2 regions of the Oxalobacter vibrioformis genome follow, and region 2 is predicted to be linked to the other one. Evidence: predicted binding sites of a transcription regulator. Region 2 holds the regulator's gene; the other holds the start of a gene.
The links. Region 2 encodes LexA, which represses DNA repair genes until DNA is damaged. Its sites were predicted from a motif close to ACTGTATNNNNATACAGT; they were not measured.

Region 1: recA (recombinase RecA) is a predicted target of LexA. The motif match lies at 3,763-3,780, and genes of this name have one in related genera.

What each region holds. Positions count from the first base shown of each region.
Region 1 is NZ_CP098242.1:1,606,317-1,616,916, reverse strand. Features, by position in the region: gene ilvD (dihydroxy-acid dehydratase) at 1-69, opposite strand, end outside; gene lgt (prolipoprotein diacylglyceryl transferase) at 304-1,137, shown strand; gene lgt (prolipoprotein diacylglyceryl transferase) at 1,297-2,106, shown strand; gene recX (recombination regulator RecX) at 2,150-2,593, opposite strand; gene recA (recombinase RecA) at 2,625-3,704, opposite strand; gene NB640_RS08025 (DUF2889 domain-containing protein) at 3,947-4,531, shown strand; gene xseA (exodeoxyribonuclease VII large subunit) at 4,768-6,129, shown strand; gene NB640_RS08015 (deoxyguanosinetriphosphate triphosphohydrolase) at 6,169-7,302, opposite strand; gene aroKB (bifunctional shikimate kinase/3-dehydroquinate synthase AroKB) at 7,351-9,051, opposite strand; gene NB640_RS08005 (penicillin-binding protein 1A) at 9,227-10,600, shown strand, end outside.
Region 2 is NZ_CP098242.1:2,247,039-2,257,638, reverse strand. Features, by position in the region: gene earP (elongation factor P maturation arginine rhamnosyltransferase EarP) at 13-1,176, opposite strand; gene NB640_RS11160 (inositol monophosphatase family protein) at 1,200-1,988, opposite strand; gene NB640_RS11155 (RNA methyltransferase) at 2,155-2,931, shown strand; gene lexA (transcriptional repressor LexA) at 2,950-3,576, opposite strand; gene rpsF (30S ribosomal protein S6) at 3,846-4,274, shown strand; partial or broken gene NB640_RS13075 (primosomal replication protein N) at 4,308-4,454, shown strand; gene rpsR (30S ribosomal protein S18) at 4,638-4,922, shown strand; gene rplI (50S ribosomal protein L9) at 4,956-5,408, shown strand; gene NB640_RS11125 (hypothetical protein) at 5,876-6,121, opposite strand; gene NB640_RS11120 (hypothetical protein) at 6,353-6,730, shown strand; gene NB640_RS11115 (GNAT family N-acetyltransferase) at 6,755-7,972, opposite strand; gene NB640_RS11110 (Nmad2 family putative nucleotide modification protein) at 8,163-8,771, shown strand; gene NB640_RS11105 (hypothetical protein) at 8,850-9,227, opposite strand; gene NB640_RS11100 (hypothetical protein) at 9,695-10,012, opposite strand; gene NB640_RS11095 (hypothetical protein) at 10,213-10,383, shown strand; gene NB640_RS11090 (hypothetical protein) at 10,424-10,600, opposite strand, start outside.

The DNA.
Region 1 (10,600 bases), 640 kb from region 2:
ACGCCACAACGCGCGGGCGCCGGCCATATTGCGTCCATGGGTGGACGTTCTGGAACGATATTCGGGCATTTTGTCTTTCTCCGCTGATTTGATTCAAAAAAAGAATTATTGTGACACGAAACCGCGCTGCACGTATCATTGCCTCTGCCAAAATGCAGTCTCTGCACCTGAAAAGATTAAAACACCTCAAAACTTGCTGCACCTCAAAAATATCAGGTACCTAACAATTTAAACTGTGACACAATACAACACTTCACCAAAGAAAGGCCATATCCGGCAGGTGTGCCCGGAACGGCACCAGACATGCTCATTCACCCGCTCCCCGACCCGGTGGCAATCCAGCTGGGACCACTTGCCATACACTGGTATGGCCTTATGTACGTTGCAGCGTTCGTCCAATTCATCCTTCTCGGCAATCTACGCCTGAGACAACCACATATCGAACAGGCCGGCTGGAACAGGAAAGACCTGGACAATCTGCTTTTTTATGGGGCATTCGGCGTTATCATCGGCGGTCGCCTGGGGGAAGTGTTTTTCTACAACCCGTCCTACTTTTTGTCACACCCACTGGAAATACTGGCTGTCTGGCAGGGGGGCATGTCTTATCACGGCGGCTTTATTGGCGTTTTTATTGCCATGTGGTTTTATGGAAAAAAATACCACAAGGGTTTTATTCCTGTCCTCGATTTCATCGCCCCGCTGGTCCCGCTTGGCTATGCCGCAGGCAGAATCGGCAACTTCATCAATGCCGAGCTGCCCGGACGTGTTGCAGATGCTTCCCTGCCCTGGGCCATGATCTGGCCCAACGTGGATATGCTGCCGCGGCATCCATCACCCCTGTACCAGGCACTCTTCGATGGGGTCATCATGTTTTTCCTGCTGTGGGGTTTTGCCAGAAAGCCCCATCCGGACGGCGCTGTCAGCGCCTTCTATCTTTTCCTGTACGGCATCACCCGATTCTTTACCGAATACTTCCGCATCCCGGATTACACCGTATCCTTTCTGGGGGTGACCATTTCAGCAGGACAAATGCTCTCCCTTCCAATGATTCTGGCTGCAATCATATGGTTTTCTCACCTTTATGCCAGAAAATCGCATGACATGCTGAACAAGACCTGGCACCGGATCGACAAATAATTGCTGATTCTGCAATACTCCCGGCATCCTGCTGCGCCCCTGCTCATGCGTGACAGGTGCTCCTGAACAGGCAATAATTGACAAAACGAAGCGGTTTCCGCTTATGATGACGATTTTTTAGATCGCTGTTTTCATGCGTTTTTTGCCAACACAACGTCTATGCTGATTCATCCGCTACCCCATCCGATCGCCCTCAAAATCGGGCCGCTGGCTGTTCACTGGTATGGACTGATGTACCTGCTTGGCTTTATTGCATTTCTGGTTTTCGGCCGTATCCGCATCAGACAGCCGCACATGGCACGGGCGGGCTGGACGGCGAAAAATCTTGATGACATGCTGTTTTACGGTGTTATCGGTGTCGTTCTGGGTGGGCGGCTCGGTGAAGTGCTTTTCTATGCTCCCGCCTATTATTTTTCCCATCCACTGGAGATTTTCGCCATATGGAAAGGCGGCATGTCTTATCACGGTGGCGCACTGGGTGTTCTCGCCGCTGCATGGTTTTATGGTCGCAGAAACAACCGGGGACTTCTGGAAATCATGGATCTGATTTCGCCGCTGATCACCTTCGGCTATATCACAGGCAGAATAGGCAATTTCATCAATGCCGAACTTCCCGGGCGTATTGCTGATCCCTCGCTTCCCTGGGCCATGATCTGGCCCAACATTGACAACCTCCCGCGCCACCCTTCCCCGCTTTACCAGGCCCTGGTGGATGGATTGCTGGTCGCTGTCATTTTATGGATTTATGCAAGAAAGCCCCGGCCGCCCGGCGCCGTTACCGCGTTTTACTGCCTGCTTTACGGGATGGCCCGCTTTTTCACGGAATATTTCCGCACACCGGATTATGAAGTTACCCTTGGCTGGTTTACTATTTCAGCAGGGCAGCTTCTGTCTGTCCCGATGATTATTGTGGGCCTGTGCGGACTGTTTCTGGCCTACCGCAACTATTCCACAAGGCGGCTCCCATAGCTGGTTTACCCTGTCTGCAAAGGCAATAGGCCCCCCTGCAAAATCAACCTTTTCCTTTCGTCATGATCTTGCGGATCACCTCGGAAGAAAAGCCGCGCTGCTGAAGGAAACGCATCTGCCTTGCCCGCTCTTTCTGATCCGTCGCCAGCTCACCGAATTTTCTTTCCCATACCTCGTAGGCACGGGCGGCCTCATTGTCAATCAGTTCCTGCATCGCATCATCAGGCAACGCGTCTGTCACCTGATGATTACGCAGCTCCTGTTTGATCCGGCTGTTGCCGTAGCGCCCCATACGGCGACGGACGAGCGATTCCGCAAAGCGTGTATCCGACAAAAAACCCTGTGCTTCAAGCCAGGCCAGCAAATCACCCAGATCATCCCCGTCTTCCACAAAACGAAGGAGCTTGCGGGCAAGCTCCTTTCTGCTGTAGTCACGCGATGACAAATAACGCAATGCCCTCGCTTTCAAACTGGGTACCCGTGTCATATTCGTGCAACAGGTGTGTGATTATGCGGCTTTACTTTTCACTCTCAGCTTTTTCTTTCGCCGCTTTTGTGACCTTTTTCTCTTCCCCTGTCATGGGAGGCAATTCCGGCACGCCCAGTGCCGCGCGCACCTTGTTTTCAATTTCACGCGCCAGTTGGGGACGCTCGCGCAGGTAATTGCGCGCATTATCCTTGCCCTGTCCGATACGTTCACCATTATAGCTGTACCATGCGCCAGCCTTGTCAACAACCTTGGCATCAGAGCCCAGATCAAGAATTTCGCCTTCGCGTGATGTACCCTCACCATACAGGATGTCAAAATGTGCCTCCTTGAATGGGGGCGCCGTTTTGTTTTTGACCACTTTGACGCGTGTTTCGTTTCCGATCACCACATCACCGGATTTGATGGAGCCGGTACGACGGATGTCCAGGCGAACGGATGAGTAAAACTTCAGCGCATTACCGCCGGTCGTCGTCTCCGGATTGCCGAACATGACACCAATCTTCATCCGGATCTGGTTAATGAAAATAACAGTGGTATTGGTCCGGTTGATGCTGCCGGTCAGCTTGCGCAGTGCCTGCGACATCAAACGCGCCTGCAGGCCCGGCAGGGAGTCGCCCATATCTCCTTCAATTTCCGCCTTGGGCGTCAACGCAGCGACCGAATCAATCACGATCAGATCCACCGCACCGGAACGCACCAGTGCATCGGTGATTTCAAGCGCCTGTTCGCCGGTATCCGGTTGGGAAATCAGGAGTTCATGCAGATTGACACCCAGTTTCTGGGCATAATTTACATCCAGCGCATGCTCGGCATCAATAAAGGCACAGGTGCCGCCAAGCTTCTGCATCTCGGCAATAACCTGAAGCGTCAGGGTGGTTTTACCGGAAGACTCAGGCCCATAGACCTCAACCACACGTCCGCGTGGCAGACCGCCTACGCCCAGCGCGATGTCCAGCCCAAGCGATCCTGTAGAAACAACAGCGAGTTCTTCTGCCACTGCACCGTCATCCATACGCATGACAGAGCCTTTGCCAAACTGTTTTTCAATCTGTGCCAGCGCCGCTGCCAGCGCTTTACCTTTTTCCGAATTGGCTTTTTTATCATCCATGAGAATCTTCCCGCAAACTAAAAAATTGATCTGTTAGGCCATAATGAAGTTGTATTGTACTGTACAAATAAACAGTGTGGTAAATTTTTTCTGTACTGTTTTTGAGCGAAAACACCCGTCCGGGTGCTTCTTTTGCACGCATTCAAGGGGTCTGTTAAAATAAAAGATTGCTTTTTTGCACCAGTGATTACGTCCGCTTTGGTGCAACCTTTCAGCAATAATTTGTTTATTCTTGATAAACCATGCCACTCCCTGATTCACCCAATCGACGTGCCTTAAAGCACACACGCAGACTTCATGTCGAATTCTACCTGAGAGAGGATGAGCTCTGGGATATTGATGCCCGTTTTACGGATGTCAAACCCTTCGATCTTGAAGTCACCTCTTTTGTCATCCCGGCAAACCGGCCGCTTCACGATCTGTCGATTCGGATCACGACCGATGCAAAATCCAATATTGTCGATGTTTTGGTGGTATTTGATCAGGTACCTTTTGGCGGCTACTGTGAACAGATCGAAGCGAAATATCAGCAACTGATCGGCCTGAATCTTTTGAAAAATTTCCGGCAGGGCGTTCGGGAACGGCTGGGCAAGGCCGCCGGTTGTACCCATATGAATGAACTGGTTGAACTCCTGCCCTATGTTGCGGTACAGGTTCTCATCTTTGGCGAAAAAGACACCAGCGAGAAAACGGCTTTCCAGCAAAGCGGCGAAAAACCCTTCCATCTGGATGGCTGCCATGCACTCCGAACGGATGGCCCGGTTGTCGCAAAGTTTTATCCGAAATGGGTGGCAGACGACATTTCATCCAGCAAGGAATTCGGCTGATTCAGGCTTTGCCGGAAAACGGGTTTGCTGACAAAGCCCGGCTTGTGGATAACTTTGTGGAAAAATGGCCTGAATAAACAGGTTGTCTGTTAAAAAAACAATTTTAAGAAAATACACGAGAATTAACCGTTTTTCATTGATAAATCATTGCGTTAGCACCCTCTCCAAGTTATCACAGCCTGATGGTTCTTCTCTGTTACTGTATAACCTTGTGGAAAGCTTCCTGATAAACCGGCATGAATCCTGACATCACAGAACAACATACGGCAGCAGCACCTCCTGTCCTGACGGTCTCGGCACTGAACCAGTCTGTTGCCCGCCTGCTGGAAAAAAGTTTTGCCCTGACATGGATCGCAGGTGAAATCTCGAACTTTACACGGGCAGCTTCCGGCCACTGGTACTTCACACTCAAGGATGATACGGCCCAGGTTCGGGCTGTCATGTTCCGGGGGCGCGCCCAATCAGTCGGTTTTGACATCAGGAATGGCGACAGGATTGAAGCACGCGCCACCGTAACCCTTTACCCGGCACGTGGCGACTACCAGTTGAATGTCGAAGCAATCCGTCATGCCGGCGTTGGCAACCTTTTTGAAGCTTTCCAGCGCCTCAAGGAAAAACTGGCAAAAGAAGGACTCTTTGAAACAGACAAAAAGCAGCCCCTGCCCGTTTTTCCCCGGACCATCGGCATTGTGACCAGCCTGCAGGCTGCAGCACTGCGCGATGTGCTGACAACCCTTTCCAGACGAGCACCACATGTTCGTATTATTCTGTACCCGGCTCCCGTCCAGGGAGACGGCGCAGGAGAAAAAATCGCCCAGGCAATCCAGACGGCATCCACACGTGCAGAAACCGACATGCTCATCGTCTGCCGGGGAGGCGGCAGCATGGAAGACCTGTGGAGCTTCAATGAGGAAATCGTCGCTCGTGCCATTGCCGCATGCACGATTCCGGTTATTTCCGGTGTTGGTCACGAAACCGATACCACCATCGCCGACTTTGTTGCCGATCTTCGCGCCCCGACACCAACCGGTGCGGCAGAAATGGCCACCCGCCCCCAAACTGACTGGATGAACACCATCAGAACACAGGCGGAAGATCTCCAGTATGCGATGGAACGCATCATGGCCAATACCCGCCAGCATGTAGATATGGCTTCGCGTCGCCTGATCAGCCCGGCAACCTACACCCGGCGGGAAAAAATCCGTCTTGGCGCACTGGCAGACCAATTGTCAAACGCCAAAAAGCGGCTCGTCACCGATGCACAAAACCGGCTGCTGCACCTCTCAATCCGCCTGAGAGGAAAACTGCCGGACACTGCCGTATACCATACCCGGCTCCAGACAACCCGGCGCCAGATGGCATCCCTTATCAGTGCCGCCATGACCAGTCATCGGCAAGGCGTGGCTTCATGGCATGCACAACTGGAACTCCTGAGTCCCGAGCGGACACTTGAGCGCGGCTATGCCATTATCACCGATAAGCGCGGGCGCGTGATCCGTTCCCCGCTCAAATTACCGATACGGGAAAATGTCACTATCCGGCTGGCTCAGGGCAGCGCACAGGTTGGCATTGCCAGTGTCCAGCCCGAAATCGAATAAACGGCCCAGGCTCTGCCCTTACATTCGCAAGGGCAGAGCCTAAACCTCATCCACTTCAAAAAGACGGCGGTATTCCCGCATGGCGTACCGGTCTGTCATCCCCGCAATGTAATCCGCAATATGACGGGCATGGTCTGCTTCCCGGTTGGTTTTCGCCCGCTCATCCGGCGGCAGAAGCGACGGATCTTCCATGAATACATGAAAGAGCTGGCGGATAATGAGTCTCGCCTTGCTGCTCATGCGGTTGACCTGGTAATGCCGGTAGAGATTGGTGAAAAGAAACGCTTTCAGCGCCGCCGCTTCTTCTGCCATTTTTTCTGAAAAAGCAATCAACTGTGGCGCATGGCGCACATCTTCAATATGGGAGGGTGCCACTTCACGTATTTTTTCCTCTGAAGTACGTGTCAGGTCAACGATCAGGGCACTGATCATCCGCCGGATGGTTTCATAAACCATCCGGCGTTCACTGATACCCGGCATCGCCGTTTTTACCTCGTGCCACTGTCGGGCAAAAAGGTCGATTTCCTGCAATTGTGAAACCGTAATCAGGCCGGAACGCAGACCATCATCAATATCATGATTGTTATAGGCAATTTCATCGGCCCTGTTGGCCAGTTGCGCTTCCAGCGAAGGCTGCCTGTTTTCCAGAAAACGGCGGCCCAGTTCTCCCAGCTCAATCGCTTTCTCGTCAGAACAATGCTTGAGGATGCCCTCACGTGTTTCAAAGGTCAGGTTCAATCCATCAAATGCACCATAACGCTGCTCCAGCACTTCAACAACACGCAGACTCTGCAGATTATGCTCAAACCCGCCAAACGCTGCCATACACCCATCCAGCGCATCCTGCCCGGCATGTCCGAAAGGCGTATGCCCCAAATCATGCGCAAGAGAAATCGCTTCGACCAGATCCCCGTTCAACTGCAGATTACGTGCAACGGATCGTGCAATCTGTGCCACCTCCAGACTGTGTGTGAGCCGGGTACGAAAAAGATCTCCCTCATGATTGACGAAAACCTGGGTCTTATACTCCAGCCGCCTGAATGCGCCACAGTGAATAATCCGGTCACGGTCACGCTGAAAGGCTGTACGTGTTACCGGTGTCGGCTCATCATAAACACGGCCGTGCGACTCGGATGATTTGGCGGCATAAGGCGCCAAGTGGTATGGATTCATGTCTGTCCCCCTAAGATGGGCTGTATGCCGGGAAAACCAGTGGCCTCGTTATACCGCGTTGACGCAGGCTTTCAGCGTCTCGCGCAGCATTGCATCCGGCACCGTGGTCACAAAGGCGGACCCGAGCGATTTCAATAGAATGAACTGGATCTCGCCGCCAGCATTTTTCTTGTCCACCTGCATCAGCTCAATCCAGCGATCCACCCCAAGATCAGGCGCGACGGTTGGCAGCCCGGCTGCTTTAACCAGTTTACTGATGCGTTCCGTTGAGGCGGCATCAAGCAATCCCATCCGGCATGACAAGTCAGCAGCCATCACCATGCCGCAACCAACCGCTTCACCATGAAGCCACTCACCAAACCCCAGCCCGGCTTCAATGGCATGACCAAAGGTATGTCCAAAATTCAGGATCGCTCGCAAGCCGCTGCTTTCTCTTTCATCCTGCCGCACCACATCCGCCTTGATTTCACAGGAACGGCCAATGGCATACGCCAGTGCTGCCCCGTCACGCGCCATCAGTTGCGCAATATCTTTTTCTATCCAGGCAAAATAGTCAGGGTCTAAAATGGCGCCATGCTTGATGACTTCCGCCATCCCGGCAGACAGTTCGCGATCCGGCAGCGTATTCAATGTCAGGGTATCGGCAATCACCGCCTCCGGCTGGTAAAACGCGCCAATCATGTTTTTTCCCAGCGGGTGGTTGATACCCGTTTTCCCGCCGACAGAAGAATCCACCTCTGCCAACAGCGTGGTCGGCACCTGGACAAATGGAATGCCCCGCATAAAACTCGCAGCCGCATAACCGGTCAGGTCACCAATCACGCCACCACCCAGTGCCAGCAGCGTGGTTTTCCTGTCGCATTTATTTTCCAGCAGGATATCAAATACCGTCATCAGGCTGGCCCAGTTTTTTTCCTGCTCGCCATCAGGCAAAACAATGGGAATAACCTGTTTTCCAGCCGCTTCAAGTGATCGGGTCATCTTCTCCAGGTACAACGGCGCCACAACCGTATTGGTCACCACGACTATCCGGCTCCCTTTTACCAGCCGAGCAATGAGTTTGCTGTCATTGATCAGTCCCGGCCCGATTTCAATCGGATAACTGCGCTCACCAAGATCAACCTGCAAATGAATGTGTTTGGATTCTCTTGTCACCATGCTTTTTTTCTGTCGCCCTTCATTTTTTTTGCGGTTTCTGTTTTTTGCATCCGGCTTTCCGCCCGTTTTTATCTCTTTGCGTTTCCCGGTCATTTTTCCCAGAATGGATTGCACCATGGCATGCACATTCTGCCGCCCGGTATCAATCACAATATCGGCAACTTCTGTATAAAAGGGCTCACGCTGCCGGAAAAGCTCCTCCATCTTCTTCCTGGGATCGTCAGTCTGTAAAAGCGGGCGATTCCTGTCGTGCATGGTTCGCTGCAGCACATTATTCACGGACGCACGCAGATAAACGACTGTTCCGCGCTCCTTGAGATAACGCCGGTTTTCCGGACTGATCACTGCACCACCGCCTGTAGCCAGCACAATCCCTTTTCGCGCCGTCAGATCACGAATGGCATCGACCTCCCGCTTGCGAAATGAATCCTCTCCTTCAATCTCAAATATCCAGGAAATGGAAGCACCTGTCCGGGATTCGATCTCATGATCCGAATCAATAAAGCGCAGACCGAGCCGCTTCGCCAGCGCTCTTCCCACCGTTGTCTTGCCTGACCCCATCAGGCCCACCAGAAATATATTTTCGCCCATGCGAAATTGTAACCTGTGATTTCATCTGCGAATACCTTCACGTCGTTTTCCTTTCCCTGACAGAAAAAAACACAGAAATTTACAAATTAATTTGAACCGGAACGTAATATTCCAATGCGAAGATCTGCAGTTTCAAGGATAATGTCGGTTCTCATTGATTTACCGTTTGCACTGCATGATTTCAAGGAAAAAGAAGGGCTCCCCCCGAAAAAAAGCACCCTGGACCAAACAGCGGGTATTGCGCACCCTCTTTAACACGGCTGTCGTGTGTTTTGGCCTTGGCATTGCCGGCGCCTTGACGGGCGCGTTTGCCATGGTCATGGTTTATCCCAACCTGCCTGATCTGGATCAGTTGACCGATTACCAGCCGAAAATGCCGTTGCGCGTCTATACCGCAGACAATGTGCTTATCGGCGAATTCGGAGAAGAAAGACGCAATCTGATCCGTTTCAACGAAATTCCGGATGTCATGAAAAAAGCCGTTCTCGCTATTGAGGATGACCGCTTTTACCAGCATGGCGGCATTGACTATCTGGGTATCATGAGGGCGGCCTTTCGCAACCTGACAAGCGCCAACAGGCAAGGCGCCTCGACGATTACCCAGCAGGTCGCGCGCAACTTCTTTTTGACCAGCGAACAAACCCTCAAGCGGAAAATGTATGAAGCCATGCTGGCCTGGAAAATCGAAAGTGCACTTTCCAAGGACCAGATTTTTGAAATCTACATGAACCAGATTTACCTGGGACAGCGAGCTTTCGGCTTTGCCTCGGCTTCCCAGATCTACTTCGGCAAAAGGCTTCAGGATGTCACCACAGCCGAAGCAGCCATGCTCGCCGGACTCCCAAAAGCGCCTTCAGCGAACAACCCGGTAGCCAATCCGGCACGTGCACGGGTCAGGCAGCAATACATCCTGCAGCGCATGCACCAGCTTGGCTATATCAGCCAGGCCGAGTATGAAAAAGCCAAAAACGAAGTCATCACGATCAAGAATAAAGCCAATGAATTTCCCATTCATGCCGAATTCGTGGCAGAACTGGCTCGTATGCTCGTCTATGAGCAGTACAAGGATGAAACCTATACAAAGGGCCTGAATGTTTACACCACCATCACAAGTACTGATCAGGAAGCCGCTTATCGTGCGGTCAGAGACGGTGTGATGGATTATGAAAAACGGCACGGTTTTCGTGGTCCCGAAGGCTATATGGAAATTCCGGCATCCAAGGAAGAAGCCGCTGAAGCTATCGAAGCCGAACTCGCACATTATCCTGACAGCGATGAATTGCTGGCTGCCATTGTGCTGGAAGCCTCGCCCAAAGTGGTACATGCTGTGATCTCTTCCGGCGAAGAGATTCACATTACCGGCAAAGGATTGAGCTTTGCGGCATCCGGACTTTCCGCAACGGCAAAACCCAGCAGACAGATCAAAAAAGGCGCCATTATTCGTGTCACCAAAGAAAAAAATGATACCTGGTCCATCACGCAAATGCCGGACGTGGAATCCGCGTTTGTTTCTCTCAATACGCATGATGGTGCAATCAAGGCAATGGTT
Region 2 (10,600 bases):
AAGCTTGTTATTTTAACGCATACTGCTGACGAATCGGAAAAGCGAGGCGGCAAAATCTTCTTCACCGGCCAGTTTATTTGCCCATTTCGCGCCATATGCTGTCAATGTCGGCAAATCCCGGAAAATCATTTCCCGCATAGCGCTCGCAGTATCCGCTTCATTTATGCTGATGCCATTCCACATCCGCCACGCATTCCCGACGGTTTTTGCCATGCTTTTTGGCATTTCCGCAAAATAATACGCCAAAAACGCATCCAGTTTCACAACATGCGCCTCATCGTCCTGCGGGTAAATCTGCCAGATAAAAGGCCTGGCCGCCCATTGCGCCCGCAAAAAAGAGTCTTCTCCCCGGACAAAATTCAGGTCACACGACCAGAGAAGCCGATCATACGCATCCTGACTCACAATCGGAATGACCTGCACGGTTAATGCACCCTCTGACTGTTTCTCCCCTGCTTTGGCCGGACAGCCCAAAAACCGGCTGACAGATGCGCTGGCAACCCCTTCCGGAACCAGGCACAGCACGCTTTTTTCCTTTTGTTCTGCCAGCATCCGGAATAAATCCATGACCGGCGCATCCTCATAGCAGAAAAGTGACAGGACATCATCCGCCGCGTTGTCAACACCCAACTGCTGTAAAAACGCCTGTTTACCTGCGTCATCCGCCTGAAAGCAGCTGCGCTTTTCAATCAGGCCGGCCTCCCGGAACAACCCGCCTGTCGCTCCGGTAAAGCCCGGAAAGAAAAAATGTCTGGTTAACGGCAGTGATGATTGTGGTGACGCCATCCTGTGGCAATTATCCACCCAGGATTCCGCACTCAGGTATTCCATATTGATCCAGACAGGCTGCCTGTGGCAATGCGCCATAGACAAAAGGTAATTGTCCGGCAAATGGCAGCCAAACCCTTCAATAACAACGTCCGGAATCGATGCGGTATCCGTATCGGGAAAGACTTCCGGCCAGTGCCGAACCGTTACTCCCGATACGAGCTGTTCCGCTTTCCCGGCATTCAGTGCCGGGCTGATTTTCTGCAGTGTCTCAAGCCGGTCTATCCACAGCCTGACCTGTACCGGATACTCTGCAGCCAGTTGTCTCGCCAGCCGCCAGCAGACGCCTGCATCGCCAAAATTATCGACAACGCGACAGAAAAGATCGAACTGAAAGCCGGACGTCATACCTCACCGGACGGTTCAGCAGCTTACGCGAAGGGCTGCAAAAGATGCAGCATCTGTGCAAAAACGCGCGGATTACCGGCAATAATATCGCCACTGTCCAGATAGCCCGTCTCGCCTGAAAAATCGCTGACAAGACCGCCAGCTTCTGTCACCAGCAAGGCACCCGCGGCAATATCCCAGGCATTCAGGTTTTTCTCGAAAAAACCATCATACCGGCCGGCTGCCACATAGGCCAGGTCCAGCGTTGCCGCACCGGGGCGGCGCAGGCCGTGGCAATTCATGGTCATCACCTCAAACATCTTCAGGAAATTCTGCAGCAGTACCGGGTCCCTGTCCCCGCCGACAAAGCCGGTACCGATCAGCGCCTTTGCCAGGCGGTCCGTTTTTGAGACACGCAGCCGTTTATTATTCAGGAAAGCGCCGCCGCCCTTGCTGGCAGTAAAAAGATCATTATGAACCGGATCATAAACCACCGCCTGGGTAACAAGACCTTTATGCTGCAGCGCAATGGATACCGCGTACTGGGGAAAACCGTGGATAAAATTGGTGGTGCCATCCAGCGGATCAATAATCCAGACAAACTCACTTTCATCGTTCAGGTTGGATGACGGGCCGGACTCTTCGGCCAGGATGGCGTGGGTTGGATAGGCTGTCAGCAGGACTTCAATAATCGCCTGCTCGGCGGCTTTGTCGACTTCGGTCACAAAGTCGTTCTGTTGTTTGGCCGTGACGGTTACCTTTTCCAGATCAAAAGTGGCACGATTGATGATCGAGGCGGCACGGCGTGCTGCCTTGACCGCCGTGTTAAGCATAGGGTGCATAGTGCTTCCGTTAAAATAATTATCCCGTGCATTCAAAAAACTGCACGGCACATGAACAAAAAAATTAAAGAGCGGACTGTCCGGCAAAACAGTAAACTGTCGGGGTTTAAAAAGAATTAACCCCGCTGGCCGGATTTTAACCAAACCATTATTGTAAATGAACGTATCGCAAAGGGATATATCCCTCTTTTCCAATCTTCGCTTTATCCTGGTTGAAACCAGCCATCCGGGCAATATCGGCATGGTCGCCCGCGCCATGAAAACCATGGGATTTTCCCGGCTGGTGCTTGTCCGCCCCCGTCTTCCCGGCGCACTGACTCACGAATCCGCCATCCAGCTTGCCAGCAATGCCGTGGATATCCTGGAAAACGCCGAAGTCGTGGATTCTGTTGAGGAAGCCTTGAAGGACTGCCGTTTTGCCTGTGCGGTCACCAGCCGCTTCCGTGAATTTTCTCCCCCCATCATTCGGGCCCGGGAAGCCGCTGTTCATATTGCCGCGCATCCTGACCTGAATCCGGCGCTGGTTTTCGGCAGTGAAAAATATGGGCTGCCCAATGAAACCGTCGAAAAATGCCATGCCATGATCAGCATTCCGGCCAACCCGGACTATGCCTCGCTCAATCTGGCGCAGGCGGTACAGATACTGGCTTATGAATGCCGCATGGCACTCCCACAGGACGTGCTACCTGACCAGAATGTGGAATCAGCCGGATTTGAAGATATACCGGCCAGTGTGTCCCAGATAGACGGCATGCTGAACCATCTTGAAGAGGCGCTGACAACCATTGGTTTTCTGAACGAGCACAGCCCCAAAAAACTCATGCCCCGCCTGCGGCGGCTTTTTGCCAGGAGCGCGCTGGAAGTGGATGAAATCAATATCCTGAGAGGCATTGCCAGCCAGATCATGAAAAAAAAACGCCCCGACAGTCACTAGGTGTTGAGTTCCAACACGCTATTGCACGGTGCGCACCAGGCCGACAACCAGTCCTTCCAACGAAAAATCCTCTGAATCACCTTTGACAACAATCGGCTCAAAATCCGGGTTTTCCGAATGAAGCTCAATGCTGCGCCCGGCTTTTTTGAAACGCTTTACCGTCACCTCGTCGCCAATACGGGCAACCACAATCTGCCCGTCCCTGACCCGTTCGGTTTTCTTTACCGCGATCAGATCGCCTTCCATGATGCCGATATCCCGCATGGAAAGCCCTCTTACTTTCAACAGAAAATCAGGCTTGTCGGAAAAAAGCGCAGGATCAAGACGGTACTCTGACTCCACATGTTCCTGCGCCAGAATGGGAGAGCCCGCCGCAACCCGCCCGACAAGCGGTACGCTGTACGACGGATAGCGATCGGCATTGGCCGCGTCTGCATTCGGAAGGCGAATCCCTCTGGCGATGCCCGGCGTGATTTCAATGACCCCTTTCCTGGCCAGCGCCTGCAAATGTTCCTCAGCCGCATTGACCGATCGAAAACCCAGTTCACTGGCTATTTCAGCACGTGTTGGCGGGAATCCTGTCTGCTCGATGGCCCGGCTGATCAGATCCAGAATCTGTTGTTGACGCGCAGTCAGCTTTTTCATTCATGCCCCCTGTCTTCAATCAAAACGGCATCCTCATGCCGCATACAAACTGTATATTTTCACAGTATCATACCTGCTTCCTCAGCCAAATGCAAAAAAACGCACTCATCGGCAGTACCATCCGTCTGGACGCATAAAAACCCCTCATTCAAGGCCGTTGACAATCCTTGCAATACATTGAATGGTCAGGTAAAATTCCATGTTTTCTTCTTCCCACACCCGACCTGACGCCGGGGTGGGCTGTTTTTAATGTCCATAAGGAGTACTTAATGCGTCACTATGAAATTGTATTTATCGTTCATCCGGACCAGAGTGAACAGGTTCCGGCCATGATCGAACGTTACAAAAACACGATCACTTCAAAAGGCGGCGTTATTCACCGCGTAGAAGACTGGGGCCGCCGTCAACTGGCTTACCTCATCAACAAATTTGCCAAGGCTCACTATGTTTGCATGAATATTGAATGCAACCACGAGACCCTGCAGGAACTTGAAACCGCTTTCAAATTCAACGATGCCATCCTGCGTCACCTGACAGTCAAGATGAAAAAAGCAGAAACCGGCCCTTCGCCCATGATGAAATCCGTACAAAAGGATGATTCGGCAAGAAGCCGCGCTGAGCCAGAAACGGCTCCCAGCCAGCCTGCACCGGTTGCTGAAGAAAGCGCAAAAGAAGAAGCAGGCACTGCTTCGGAATAATCAGGGGAATGTGACAGGAGGAGCGAAACGCTTTTGGAAAACCGGCTTAGCCTTATTGCCAGCATCATTGAACGTGACGCGATACGCTATACCCCGGCAGGAATACCGGTCGTAACAGCCAGATTGCAGCACAGTTCGACGCAGACCGAAGCAGAGATTGAACGCATCGTCGAATTTGAAATACCGGCAACAGCCATCGGCAAAATTGCCGGTACGCTGGAAAAAACTGGAACCCGGACAAATTCAGCGTTTTACCGGCTTCATGGCAGGGAAAAGCAAGAAAAGCAAAAGCCTCGTGTTTCACATCACCAACGTGACATCCATAACGGATCAGGAATAAATTATTTATACAGGAGCCTCAACATGGCAATGGGTAGAAGATTTGATAAAAACAAAATGAAAGAAAGACGCAAACAGCAAAACCCGCTGTTCAAGCGTAAAAAATTCTGCCGCTTTACGGCAGCCAAAGTAGAACAGGTTGATTACAAAGATATCGAAACCCTGAAAGACTTCGTTCAGGAAAACGGCAAGATCATGCCAGCCCGTCTGACCGGCACCCGTGCGATCTATCAGCGCCAGGTGGATACGGCAATCAAGCGCGCCCGCTTTTTGGCCCTCTTGCCGTACACATCCCTGCACCAGTCGTAATCGCGGTGCATTTATCAGATATCGGAGAAAATCATGCAAGTTATTCTGTTGGAAAAAATTACCAACCTTGGCAATCTTGGGGATATCGTCCGCGTAAAAGACGGTTATGCCCGAAACTACCTCATCCCGCAACGCATGGCACGCCGTGCCACCGCAGCGGCTATTGAGGAATTTGAAGCGCGTCGCGCCGAACTGGAAAAAGTCGCAGCTGAAAAGCTCGCCGCAGCCAAAGGCCAAGGCGAAAAACTGGACGGCATGACAGTCCAGATTCAGCAAAAATCCGGTGTGGATGGCCGCCTGTTTGGCTCCGTCACCAATGCGGATATTGCTGAAGCACTGTCAAAGCAGGGCTTTGCGATTGAAAAAGCCCAGATTCGTCTCCCGACCGGCCCGCTGAAAACCGTGGGTGACTTCCCTGTTGCTGTTTCACTGCACACTGATGTGGTAGTCAACGTTACGGTTGCCGTACTTGGCGAACACGCATAAAAACAGCTTCACAAAAAAATCCCCGTAGCATTGCGGGGATTTTTTTGCCCTGACGGCATTTCACCTGTCCGCAGGAAGAAAATCCTCCCCTTTGAGCACACGGTGGGCATTACCCCGATCGTTCCCAATGTCGGTTCTGATAATGCCCACTCAGGGATGTCAAACGGCATGTCAGAAAAGCGATCAGGCGGCTGATCAAGATCACCCAGTTTCCTGTCCATCCGTTCGGCCTGTGGGCGAACGGCATCAAGGAAAGAGGCTCCCGTCAGAAATGACCTGGCAGACCTGCAAGTTGTGTCAGACAGCGTGGCATCTCACCCTCCTTGCAGTAAAAATGAAAAAATAAGGAGCGAACTTTAACAAAAGAAACAGCAGATGGCAGGCACCAGCTCCCGGAATAAAGCAATGGCACGGCATGAAAAAAGCCCCCCATTGATGAATGGCGGGGCTTTTTGTTCATAATCCGGTCAAATCAGCCAATTGATCCGGTTACGCAGTGTCTTCAAATGACGAAAAACGCTTTCCATATCTTCCGGGTCGATTTCCCTGGCCTGCATATACAACATCTCATCTGTCGTATCCAGAGTAATCCACTTCTCATCATCACCGATATGCAGATGGTAGGACTCCGGGCTCAGCTCCCTGTTTTTGATTTTCCCCATCATCGGTCTGACCGTTTCCACTCTCACACCTTTTGATTCAAGAAAATTCATTGTTGTCTCCTTTCATTTGTGAGTGAAAAGGGTAAGTCCAAAGCGCATACTCACATTTGAGAAAAAACAAACAATACCCGGGCTGAAAATCCTCCGGATATATGGCCACACCCGCCAGGCAGGAACGCAATTTGATCAGAATCAAACCTTTTCCTGCATAGCACACCCATCCATGAATCAAAAACGGTTTTTGCGGACTAAGGAAGAGGATGGACTTTGACAGGAAACAAAATGAACCACCATGCAGACATCAATGACAATATTGATCACATCGACACCATCATGATTTATAGCATCGATCTCGATGAGGCCATGGCATATGACAACAACAATTCTGCAGAACGGTTTTCCAAAACAGAAGCGGTAAAGGAAGCATCCTGCTGCCAGCCCCTCAGTGACAATTCAATGACATTTATCCGGAACACCGACATGAATGACGGCAAAAAAAGCCGTCAGAAAACGCGAACACGCCTGCCCCAATCCACAGGGAATAATCGGGTGCTGCAATACCTGAATCACACCCGGACAATCGTCGGGCGTGAACCCTTCAAGGGACTGGTCATTGCCGCTATGGCCGGTTTTCTGGTGCATGCGCGCCTGTTCAGGTAATCCCGATTTCTGTAGAAAGCCGATTTAAAAATAATCGGAAAAATACGGCTCCTGGTTAGGGATGATATTTTCCAGCATTTTGACTGTCTCGGTATCTGTCCTGATACGCTCCAGATCGGCAAAATAACTGGCACTCCGGTAATTCATCAGGAGCGCGGAGAGCGTCTGTATCGAAAGTGCGATGGGGTTGCCGAGCGGCTCATCCGTGATACGGTTTTTTCCGTTTTCCGTTCCGGCAACACAGAAAATGCCATTATTCCATTCCGCTACTGGATCAGATACGACAAAGTGAAAAGGTGTTTTTAAGCCGATAAAAGGAAACAACTCTAAAAAGGCCTTCACATCCACTATCCGTGCCATGTAATACGGTGTGATCGTTTCCGTGATCTCGCTGTCATCCAGGAAAAACGCCAGCGGCTCATTCTTGTAAATCTTGCCCTGGACTTCATCGATCATCGAATAGTGTGCACCGATGAAATTCCACAGCCCCTTGCGGGATTCCATATCCAGATACACCATTTCCTTGATATGAAAAATATCCTGCTCCACCCAGTAGATGACAAAACCGGTCGGCTCCCGTTTTTCATTGTAGTAAACCGCCGCGATCCGCTCTTCCTCATTTTCCCAGCGCCAGTATTCTTCCCAGTCATCCTCGTTTCTGATCAGGGCGCCATGTGTTCGCCGGGCAAAATGATCATAGGTCTTGAGTACATCAGGATGATCGATCTCGCCCCTTTCGACATACCCCGGCACATCAACCTGTTTGGGCAATTTGGCATCCGAAACGGTAAAAGACACCATGTCTGACATGATTTCCCAGCCCTTGTGGCGATAAAAAGGAATATTGTAGGGGTAGAGGTAGGATATCCACTGCCTTTTCTCGCGCATGGATTTGAGCGCTACCCGGAGAAGGTCACTCATCAGCCCGATACCGGCATATTCCGGATAAGTGCCGACCCCGGTAATCCCGCCCATGTCATATATCCGCCCATGAATATTAACGGTACAGGGATAGATGCATACCTGTGAAACCAGGTTGTCCCCGTTGAACCACCCGAAAACATCGGCCCGCTCCAGCATGGGCAGCTTCGAGCGAATCAGCTCACCATCCTCATAGCCGCCTTCCAGCAGATCCTTGCTGGTAACCTGGAACACATATCTCAGGAGCTTGTTAAACTGCTCAAGGTGCCCCTCATCCACCGGCTTTAATACCAGCTTTTCACGAATTTTACGATTTGCCATAGCTTAAGTGTTGTCCGGATCTCCGCTTCGGGTTTATCTTGCCACAAGCACAGAAAAACAGGGCAAGCCATATCAAATAACACCCAAACGGATACCCTCTACCTTACACCGGTATGGAAAAAAAAGCAGCACGTGAAGCAGGTGAAAAAGCGAGGCCGCATTGATAAAATGGGCAAAAAACGGACAAATCATGGGCAAACTCTACACCTACATTGTGGCAGAAGACACCGGTCTGGCACCCAACCCCTTTTTCCAGTGGTGCACACTTGCCCTTGCCACACCCAATCATATGCACGCCAGAGCTTTCAGCGGAGACTGGATAGCCGGTTTTTTCCCTGTGTCGGGCCAGTACCGCCTGTTGTATGCCATGGAGGTGCAGCTCAGGCTCTCCCTCTCGGATTACTTTCTCCATCCGGACTTTGAATGCAAAAAGCCTGACGTGAAAGGAACGGATGAACAGAAATACGGAGATAATTTTTACAGCCTTGAAAACGGCATCTGGCTGCAGCACCAAACCCTGCACCACCGGGGAGATGAATGGCGGCAGAAAGACACCCGGCACAACCCGCCGGTATTTGCCTCACAAAAATACTGGTACTTTGGCAAAAACGCGGTTGAGGTACCTGCCGAATTCTCAGAACTGGTTCCCCGCCAGGGTATGCAGGTCAACCACCCCCACCCAGAAAAAGCTGCCGCTTTCAAGACATGGGTTGAAGGATACCGCAAAGGCATGCATGCCTACCCTCGAGATTTTTCCGAAGCAGCAGATGATGCCTTTTCGATTTTCAGGACGCTTTGACCCTGAACAGGGCAACCATACTCCAAAAACAAAAAAGGAGGCTATTCGCCTCCTTTTCTCTGCACCTGATCTCATTTATCAGCAAAAATCCTGCAGCGACTTCATCTCGTAGATGGTCTCATCGATATTCTTCCGGCTCAGCCGGCCTTTGTTCAGGTAACGGGCAAAATTTCGCATCATGTGCTCGTTGGAATACCGGCCGACAACAAAGTTTCTGGCCTCGACTCTTTTACTCCTTGCCGGTGGTGAAATCAGGTAACTGACTTCCCCCTTCTCCCTGATTTCGCTTACCAGGACGCCGTATTTTTTTTCTATATGGTTCAGGATGAGATTGAGCTCGGCTCTTTTTGAATGAGACTGTCTATCGCGCTCGTTTTGCGGAATATCAACTTTCAGCTGTCGCGATATCAGTTCAGCGTTGGCAGGCGAGTTTAATTCAGCATGATCCATATGCATATGTCTTTCCTCACGGGTTGATTGATCCAGAACTGAAAGAACGCCTTTCAGCTCCCCTATGAATACATGGGGCCGGATCAGAAAGTTTAAAAGGTGTTTTTCAAAACGGAATAGTGTGCGCTATTTCGCCCGCAAGAGGCTTGATAAAACGCAGAATCGGGAAAGCAAGGCGGGATTTCTACACTATGTCTGCCATCAAGGTACGCAGACAGCCTGTGCAACAACACATTTTATTTCCAGCTGGCTATCAACACAGCTGGAAATAAAATGGTGCAAGGGGGCGCATCGAATAGTCTGCAATAAGGCGCATGAATACTGACATTCTTACATTCGATTTTTAAATATACCCCCAGAAATACCCCCATTTTGATTTGATGCTTTGATGAAATAAGGGAGCAAATACCGCTAAGAAACACTCATTCCCTTCACCTAATCAAGGCTGCTAGAGGTGTTTTTCGAATGTGAATTTACCCTTTATATATTGAAATAAGCCCGCGCTTTTCATATTCCTCTGCAAGAGCTTGACTCCATATGTCAGTGACATATTTAATATCTAGAATATCAATCACGAAATCAACGTGATCTATTGTGGTAATCCTAACATCTCCGTAATATCTCCAAACGCCCCCTTCACCAGCGTTATTTCCTATGTTAAGGCCGCGCAACACTCCCTGAATTACCTCGCCATTTTCCAAGGCAATGCTACACAGAGAACTGGCAACTAATTTTTGAGGAATTTCTGCCATTTTTGTCATGTCTATTATTGTTTGAGTCCAGCGAGCCATCTTTTCTCCTTATTAATATTAATGAAACACCAGAATTATTGGTACATGTGATTATCTCATATGCTAGCGTGGAAGCAGATTATGAAAGCAGGATAGCCTTTTTGCGGAATTTGTAGAACAGGGAGCCGAAATCCTCCCTTTGGCCGGCAGTCTTCCTATTTCAATAAACTGGCTATCATAGAATTTTAAGTAGAGGAATTATGTTTTCAGAAACGCCATCAGAACGCCAAGTGCGAGCACAACAAAAATTAATAAGGTTCCTGGCTGAGATAATCGCAGAGAAGATTCTTGAGGAAAATGGGTACTGCATTTCGGATTTTCCGAAAGCATCACTTACCGATCAGGAAAATACTGATACTCCGGAAAAATAAAACAAGATTCCCCTGCTTTGGTAAAAGTTGCCGTGACAGCTTATTCGCTTAGCAGTTGCTCAAAAGCGGACTGCATTTCTTCCTGGTATTCAAGATCCGGTTTAATATCGAGCATAAAAATCTCCTTTGGATCAAGTGAAGAAGTGGGTACGCCTCCAGCAGCTATCCTTACAGTGTCCGCCTTAATTCCATACTTATCGCATAAAATCACTAGCAC